2 regions of the Vibrio sp. CCUG 15886 genome follow, and region 1 is predicted to be linked to the other one. Evidence: riboswitches for the same ligand, from Rfam matches in the RefSeq annotation. Region 1 holds a riboswitch; the other holds the start of a gene.
What was found. A riboswitch is a leader RNA that binds a small molecule or an ion and turns the genes downstream of it on or off. The one in region 1 is predicted to bind cyclic di-GMP.
Positions count from the first base shown of each region.

Region 2: linked by a shared signal. The riboswitch ahead of PQQ36_RS08740 (TfoX/Sxy family DNA transformation protein) and the one ahead of gbpA (N-acetylglucosamine-binding protein GbpA) in region 1 are both predicted to bind cyclic di-GMP.

Region 1 covers NZ_JAQQBT010000001.1:171,754-176,183, forward strand. The annotation lists gene PQQ36_RS00780 (pyridoxal phosphate-dependent decarboxylase family protein) at 1-272, shown strand, start outside; gene gbpA (N-acetylglucosamine-binding protein GbpA) at 372-1,829, opposite strand; cyclic di-GMP riboswitch class I at 1,968-2,059, opposite strand; gene rarD (EamA family transporter RarD) at 2,336-3,235, shown strand; gene PQQ36_RS00795 (START domain-containing protein) at 3,291-3,932, opposite strand; gene yqfB (N(4)-acetylcytidine aminohydrolase) at 4,076-4,390, shown strand.
Region 2 covers NZ_JAQQBT010000003.1:32,612-37,041, reverse strand. The annotation lists gene torR (two-component system response regulator TorR) at 1-171, opposite strand, end outside; gene torD (molecular chaperone TorD) at 407-1,054, shown strand; gene purR (HTH-type transcriptional repressor PurR) at 1,365-2,369, shown strand; cyclic di-GMP riboswitch class I at 2,566-2,654, shown strand; gene PQQ36_RS08740 (TfoX/Sxy family DNA transformation protein) at 2,770-3,363, shown strand; gene PQQ36_RS08735 (TVP38/TMEM64 family protein) at 3,488-4,165, shown strand; gene PQQ36_RS08730 (putative signal transducing protein) at 4,179-4,430, shown strand, end outside.

The DNA of each region.
Region 1 (4,430 bases):
GTGCGCAAGCGCTGTTTTACCGAGAGCGGCGGCTTATCAGGCAAAAGGCGTATATGGAAAGTCTCGTTAGTAGCGCGACCTACCATCGCAACAACTTCTTAGCAAGAAAAGGTCGTTATTTGAAAACCAATTGGGTCGATTCGATTGCCAGAACCGATTACAACGAAGCAGGGCATTGCCTTTTTCTACCCGGCGAAAAAGCGGTGTTCCTTAACCCCAACACACAGCGGCGAAGCATTGAGCTGTTTGTGGCCAATTTGAATGCCACTTAGGGCGGGGAAATAACAGGTTTACGCGAGATAAAAAAAGCGATGCCAATTGGCATCGCTTTGGTCGTTATGCATGTGATAAATCACATATAGGGGAAAGGTTTACAGTTTGTCCCACGCCATTTGCCAGTGTGAACCAGTACCCGGCTGGTATTGAGTTGCGGTTGGTGCCCATTGAACACAGTAACCTGAGTATGGGAATGGCTTGCATTGGTAGATCGCACCGTCGCTGGCGAGCACTTTGGTGCCCGCCGTGTACGAGCTCAAGCCATCTGGGAAGACAAAGTCGTAATCATCACTTGGCGGTGGTGTTTGCGTTTCCGTCAGCATGAAGTCAGATGTTTGCTGCTTTTGCAGCGTGCCGTCTTTGTCTAGGACTTTGGTTACCAACATATGGTGGCCTGCTTCTGATTTGCTTAATGTCATGCTGACCGCTTTGTTCTCACCGTCTTTCATTGCAACGCTTTCAAAAGCAAGTGGCTCTTTGTGGTGGTTATAGACGGTCAGTTCCGTTGTAATATCGCCAGTTGCTTGTAAGCCTAAATCGAGCGTTACAGGCACATCGCTGATTTGATACTCAGAGGCCAAACCCGATAGGGTGACGTCGTACTCAGGTGCAGGCGTTTCAATTTTATAGCCGATCTCGACACGCTGCAGGTTGCTGCCAGACTTAAGGAAAATTGGGTTAGTACCATAAACCGGAACGAACTGATTTTGTTCGTTGAGCTGGCCTGCTGCGATCTCGCTTTGGGTTTGGTTAATTTTCACCGCGAGAGCGTGTGACCAATTGTTTGCTACCGTCAACGCGTCGCTGTCGATCGCCAGTTCTGTCGTGTAGGCTGGATTCTCGCCCGCAAGATCAAATACGCGTGTAAAGACGGTGTCACCGACATTGAGGTTCATGGTTGGAATGATCTGGCCACCTTGTTGCCAATCTGGCAGAGCAGGGCCATCGCCATCGAATTTGACATCAATGACATTGTAGAAAGAGGCGGCGGTGTCACCCACATCCCAAACCGCCAAAATCACTTGGTAACCTTCGCGTTCAGGTACATTACATGTATGGCTAACGCGCTTCGGCGGTTGAACCATGCCACCGTCCACGACGCAGAAAGGGGTGAGCTCGAATGAGGCGCGGGCAAGTGGTTGATTTGGATTCCAATCTGGTTTGGTGATGTAATATTTCCAATCTTTGGTCACGTGATTGGCGGTAAAGGTCCACTCAAAGTTTTGCGCACCGGTTTGAATCGGGCGTTTTACCCAGCGGTCTGCGGTTTGCTCATCAAGTGCGTTCGCTAACGCGCTCTCGGCGCTGGCAATTTTGCCATCACGCGGACCGGACGCGGGGAAGCCATCTGGCCCTTCAACACTTTGCGGTTCATATTGAATCGCGCCACAGTTGGTGTTTTTTTCTCCAGTTGATGCCGCGAACTTACACAGTGTCACACGAGCTTCTGCGACACCATTTTCCACTGCAGAAACATAACCATGGCTCATTGCGGTTCCGCTTACGACGGATAGAGCAATGGCCAGTAAGGTTTTTTGCGGTTGTTTTTTCATAACATACTCTTTTTGATTGCTGACTTTATTTGGCTATATGGCCAATGTTCAACCACAGCATACGCATGTTATTCCCAAGGCGATGAATCGCTCGTAAAGAGCGCACTGACGTGCTTGGTGAGAACACTCTCTAGTGAGAGCGGCGGCCCCGCTATCTTGGGTATGATAAAAATACCGACAGACCGGAAGCTTTGCGTCCCATCTTTTCAGAAGGTTTGCCTATGTGTGATGTCAGGCATAATTTAGGATGAGAATAACGATGAGGCGAATTAATTGATTGGATTTGGAATTAATTTCTCGAAAAAGTGTGATGAAAAAAAGAGATGATTTAGAAGCGTTATTTATAGATGTAGATATATTAATTCGGTCAATTAAATTCTGTATTTAATATAAGCAATCTATGTAAGGGAAGATATTTTGTGATTGTATGTATTTGCAAAATATTATAGCGAAAAATGGAGTGTAGAGTTAGAATTGCCACGTCTTTACTATGTCATTGAGCACTTATGAAAACCACCAGCTATGGCAATATCATGGCGGCCATCTCTTTTCTTATTTGGGGCCTGACACCAATCTATTACCGTTTGATGCCGTCTGCTCAAATGGATGAGCTGTTGGCTATGCGCATCATTGCATCTGTTCCAGTTGGCTTGGTGCTTGTGTACTTCATTACAGGCAAGTTGCCTCAATTTCGTCGAGTTTGGCACGATAAGAGATCGCTACTTTATACCCTGATCGCCGCGTTGCTGATGTGCATCTCTTGGTCCACCTTCACTTGGGCGCTGACCAATGATCGCGTGATTGATGCCAGTCTAGGTTTTTTCATTAGCCCGTTAATGATGGTGGCACTTGGCGTGTTGGTGCTCAAAGAAACGCTCTCTCCGGGAAAAAAACTGGCGATCATTTTTGCCGCTTTAGGGCTGGGGTATCAAATTGTCCATTACGGTGAAATTCCGTACGTTGCATTAACCATGGGGGTGTTTTTTACCCTCTACGGTTTTTGTAAAAAGAAAATAGCCTACGATTGGAGCACGACATTATTTTTTGAAGCATTGCTGCTTGCTCCTGTGGCCTCCATTTATATGGCGATGAAATACGCGCAAGGCGACGCGGTTTCTCTTTCCTCCGATCTTTCAACGCTTTTATTATATTTGGGTAGCGGACCTGTCACCATCGCGCCCCTTATTTTTTATTCCATTGCTATTCGTTATACCAATATGACGAACATTGGCCTGATGCAATATATTGAGCCAACGTTACAGTTTCTCCTCGCCGTGTTTATTTTTGCTGAGTATTTCGACCAAGTGAAAATGGTGAGCTTTGGCTTGATTTGGTTTGGCTTGCTGTTGACGATTGCAGAGACATTGGCAAACAGAGCCAAACACCGCTCTGTTCGCTTAACGTGAGTGGATAACGGATAACGATAACGTATGACGAGTAGCGGATAATGATCGTTTGAGGCTACTCGGAAATGTGTGGATGCCGAAGGTGTTGAAAACGCGGTAACTGCTCACGTAAGCCTTCAAAGGTGGCGCGTGCACTTTCCTTGGCCAGCTTGTTCACCAACCAATCGGGTAGGGCGCCACCAGGATTTGCGAACGCGGTGTATTCAATGTGAGTGGTGTCGTTGGTGAGCTTATTCAGTACCCAGAGCGCTTTGACTTGCGTGATGCGAATGTAGTCAGGATCCCGAGGGAAAGCGGTCTCAGGTGCATCGCTGATCTTCAAGGTGAATCCGGCTTCATCTAGGCTGTACTTTGAATAAGTCAGCATATCGCGATTTTGTGCAGGCCAGGGCGCAGCAAATTGGGTGTAAACGATGTTTTCTCGCGGTGATAGCTGTTGCACGACGTGGCTGTGAGCTACATTGTCAATCCAGTTAGGCACGTTGTCAGTGTCTTCGAGTAATTTCAAAAATGCGGCATAGCTGGTGGGGAAAAACATTTGCGCACGAATCTCCACCAAGCCATCTGTGTGCTCACGATAATGGATGGTGATACCATTGTCGCTGGAGTCAAAAATCCAACCTTGCTGTGGTGATGCCAAAGTTGCAGGGTTGAATAGAAATAAACAAAGGCTTAGCAGTAGAATTATCCGTTTCATATCAGCTCTTTCCGTGTTTTAGGTTACTCATTCAAACACATATACAACGTTATGAAAATGCGCATTGCATCAGTTCACTGATTTAAGTGTATGACGAATGCATTCTAATGCCCCTTTTGGCTGATCAAATAGAAGAGGTAGTGATGACAGCACCAACCAAAATGACTTTTTTCTCACGTTTTGAAGCAGACATTCTTGCAGGCAAGAAAACCATCACAATTCGCGATGAGTCAGAAAAGGACTATCAACCAGGAACCACCGTTGAAGTCTCGACACTAGAGGAAGGGCGCGTTTTCTGCCAACTGAAAATCTTAAGCGTGGACCCTATAGCGTTCTCGGAGTTGAACGAGTTTCATGCAGAGCAAGAAAATATGACGCTGGAAACGTTGAAAGAAGTCATTCAAGAAATTTACCCTGGGATAGAGCAGTTGTACGTCATCCAATATCAGCGAGTATAGCTTGTTGAACTTTGCGGTAATTGCATAATGCAAATCTGTT
Region 2 (4,430 bases), on a different contig from region 1:
TGGTAAGTTAATGTCTAACATCACCAAATCAACGCAGCTATTTTGCAAAATATGACGCATCTCGGCACCACTTTCCGCTTCACTTACTGTGTAACCTTCTTTTTGAAAATAACCCGCAAGTTTACTGCGAGTCACTACATCATCTTCTACGACTAATACGTGATAGCTCATTTACACCACTTCATGTCATTTCTGTCTACACGGGCAGATATTCTATTCATAACTAGTAACATTTCTAGTCATACTTCGTTTGAAATGCAAGTATCTTGATTTTTATTGATTCAAAACAAGCTTAATATCAAGCCATTAACAAGCTCAAATATATTTATATTTTTCTTAACAATAGGCGTTATTGTTATTCATTTTTTTTGGTTACACTTATAGGAGATTGATTTAGGAGCGATAAATGATGCAAGAGATAAAAGCCTTTAATGAAAAACGTGCGGAAATATATTGGTGGCTTTCGAGCTTATTTGCCAAAGAGCTGACACAGGAAGAGCTCGATAAATATCAAAGCATGGAAATTAGAGCGTTTTTAACTGGATTGGCTGAAAACGATGCACTGAGACCATCCGTTAACGCCTTCGTCGATGCACTCAATCGTCTTGTTGACCGTCAAGATGCGCAATTGGAATTAGCGGCAGATTTTTGTGACCTATTTTTGAAAACCGCAAAACACGGCGCACTTCCATACGCATCTATTTATCTAACAAAAGATGGCCTACTCAATGGCGAACCAGCACAAAAAATGGACACTTGGCTGAAAAAACATGGTGTGCAGGTCAATCAACAACTGAATGAACCGGCCGATCACTTAGCTATCATGCTCGACTTTCTTGGCAACCTTATCATTCGCTCAAATGAGCTTGAACAAGATCGCCACATGGAAGAAGCCTTCATTGAGCAAAACGCATTTATTCAAGAAATGTTGCTCTCTTGGTTACCTAGCTTCTCTCAACGAGCAGCAGAATATGATGAGTTTGGTTTCTATAACAGTGCAATAAAACTACTTGTTGCGTTTTGTATGCTGGACAGCGACTATTTAGTTGGATAATAATTACGCCCTTATCAATAGAGCAAACACTCGGTTACACTTTAACCACTAAAGTGTGAACGCGGATACACTATTCGCCGTTTGAGTAGGTTGCCACTCTTGCCGTCTCGGTCTAAAATTGAGACCGCAATCGATAAAATATGATTTTAATGCAAACCGCTGAAATACAGCGGTTTTTGTGTTTATTTAAAGCTAAGCTGCTGCTTTTCTAGTGTGTCTTCCTTACAAAGCGAATTCGGAGAAAGGTAGCAAACTGTGTTGCAACAAAGAATCGTAGATTCAAAATGCAACCTTAGACAGGACAATACCTATGGCCACAATTAAAGATGTCGCGCGTCTCGCTGGAGTATCCACGACCACAGTGTCGCACGTAATCAACAAAACGCGTTTTGTTGCAGAAGCCACTCAAGAAAAAGTCATGAAAGCGGTTGACGAGCTCAACTACGCACCGAGCGCAGTAGCGCGTAGCCTAAAGTGCAACACCACTCGTACTATTGGTATGCTGGTCACACAGTCGACCAATTTGTTCTTTTCTGAAGTAATTGATGGCGTAGAAAGCTACTGTTACCGCCAAGGCTATACGCTAATTCTTTGTAATACGGGCGGTATCTACGAGAAGCAACGTGACTACATTCGTATGCTTGCGGAAAAGCGCGTAGATGGCATTTTGGTGATGTGTTCTGACCTCACCGAAGAGCTCCGAGAAATGCTTGATAAGCATGCAGATATTCCTAAAGTGATTATGGACTGGGGTCCAATCAGCTCACAAGCCGATAAAATTATCGATAACTCAGAAGAAGGTGGCTACTTGGCCACTAAGTACCTGATTGATAACGGCCATACAAAAATCGCGTGTTTGAGTGGCCACTTTGAAAAAGCCGCGTGCCAAGAGCGCATCCAAGGCTTTAAACGTGCGATGAAGGAAGCCAATATTACCGTTAACAACGAGTGGATCCTTGAAGGAAACTTTGAATGTGACACGGCTGTGATGGCTGCTGACAAGATCGCGTCATGGCAAGATCGCCCAACTGCGGTCTTCTGCTTCAACGACACCATGGCACTGGGTTTGATGAGCCGCCTTCAGCAGTTAGGCCTTCGCATTCCTGAAGACATCTCTGTTATCGGCTACGATAATATTGAGTTGGCGGAATACTTCTCACCACCGCTAACAACCATCCACCAGCCAAAACGCCGTGTTGGTAAAAATGCATTTGAGATCCTTCTCGAACGCATTAAGGACAAAGAGCATGACAAACGCGTGTTTGAAATGCATCCCGAGTTAGTGGTTCGTGATACCGTCAAAAAAATCAATTAGTTAAGACTAATATTCTAAAGCATCCAAATCTGGATGCTTTTTTTTCATTCTTAGTAAGTGATTTGTTAAGTCAAATTCTGTTAAGTTCTTAAAATCGAGCATTCATTCACTTAACTGCAACTATTATCTGAACCAATGTCACATTTTTTATTTGAAAATGTGATGTTACTTCAATAGAAATCGTATCCTTCTAGAGTCACGCACAGGGCAAACCATTTGAAAAAGTGGGACGCAAAGCCTCCGGCCTAAACCAGACGTTTTTTGGTAGGTAGCGGGGTTACCGATGGCAAAAATGCATAACAACAAGTTTACCCATTAATGACATTGTATTTGCATTGGTTTGCTAATCTCTCGGACCTGATTTGGTGGCGTAATAGTAATTACACCGAGATAACACATCATGGATAAACCGATACTCAAAGATTCAATGAAGCTTTTTGAGCAACTTGGTGCGATAAAATCTCGCTCAATGTTTGGCGGATTCGGCCTTTTTGCAGATGAGACCATGTTCGCACTTGTGGTGAAAGACCAGCTTCATATTCGCGCAGATCAAAAATCAACATTACTTTTTGAAAAGCAAGGACTCAAACCATACGTTTATACTAAGCGTGGTTTCCCTGTTGTCACTAAGTACTACGCGATTTCAGACGCGCTATGGCAAGACCAAAATGCACTACTCAACGTAGCCAAACGTGCATTGGCCAGTGCTAATAACGATAAACAACAGCAAGCAACAGCAAAACCTGAACGATTAAAAGACCTGCCTAACCTGCGTTTAGCCACCGAACGAATGCTTAAAAAGGCGGGAATAGAAACAGTCGAGCAGTTGGAGTCTCAAGGCGCGGTTCGTGCATACGAAGCGATTAAAAACACCCACAGTGGTGCCGTGAGCTTAGAGCTGCTTTGGGCGTTAGAGGGAGCCATCAATGGTACGCACTGGAGTGTGATTCCTCAGCAACGTCGAGACGAATTAGTGAATAAATTGTCTTTGTAGACAAGCACGTTTATTATTTCTTATAGATTAAAACCACATCAAAATGATGTGGTTTTTTTATATCGTTTGAAAGATTTTCTGTCTCAATCAGGTCTGATAACCAAGCTATCTGGAGAAAAATTGAATGAACAAAAAACTCGTATTCGGAATCTTGCTTATCGCGACCATTATTTTATTGGCGGTTAATTTTAGTCAATACCTCACACTCGACAACGCTAAAGCACAACAACTTGCCCTGAACAGTTTTATTGAAGAAAACTTTCTGTTTGCTTCAATAAGCTATTTTGTCATTTACGTTGGTCTTACCGCCTTTTCAGTACCAGGAGCAACCGTCGTCACACTATTGGGCGCTGCTCTGTTTGGTTTTTGGTATAGCCTACTGCTTGTCTCATTTGCCAGCACCATTGGAGCAACCATCGCATTTTTGAGTAGTCGCTACCTACTAAAAGATTGGGTGCAGGCACGTTTTGGAGACAAACTTAGCGCGATCAACCAAGGCGTTGAAAAGGATGGCGCCTTTTATCTATTTTCGTTACGCCTGATCCCAGTCTTCCCATTTTTCCTTATTAACTTGCTGATGGGTTTAACACCAATTTCCATTGGTCGTTACTATCTTACTAGCCAGATCGGCATGCTACCTGGCACGGCTGTTTACCTAAATGCGGGGACACAATTGGCCGACATCAACTCGTTGTCGGGGATACTTTCACCAACAGTATTAGCCTCATTTGCGTTACTGGGTGTCTTTCCTATCGCTGTAAAATGGATCATGAGTAAATTTAGACCTCAACTCTCTTCATAAAAGGAATTCACTTATGAAGATATTCACCGCCAACACTCCTATAGAAGCGCATATCGTGTGCCAGTTACTGATGAATGAAGCGGTACAATGTGAGGTTCGAGGTGAGGGTTTATTTGGCTTGAGAGGTGAGTTACCAGCAACTGAGGATACCAATCCATACATTTGGCTATTAGAACCTGAGAAAGTCGATTTTGCTAAAGCGATATTAGACAGCTATCGTGAGCAGCAAGTAGCACATCAAAATTGGCAATGCCCACAGTGCGGA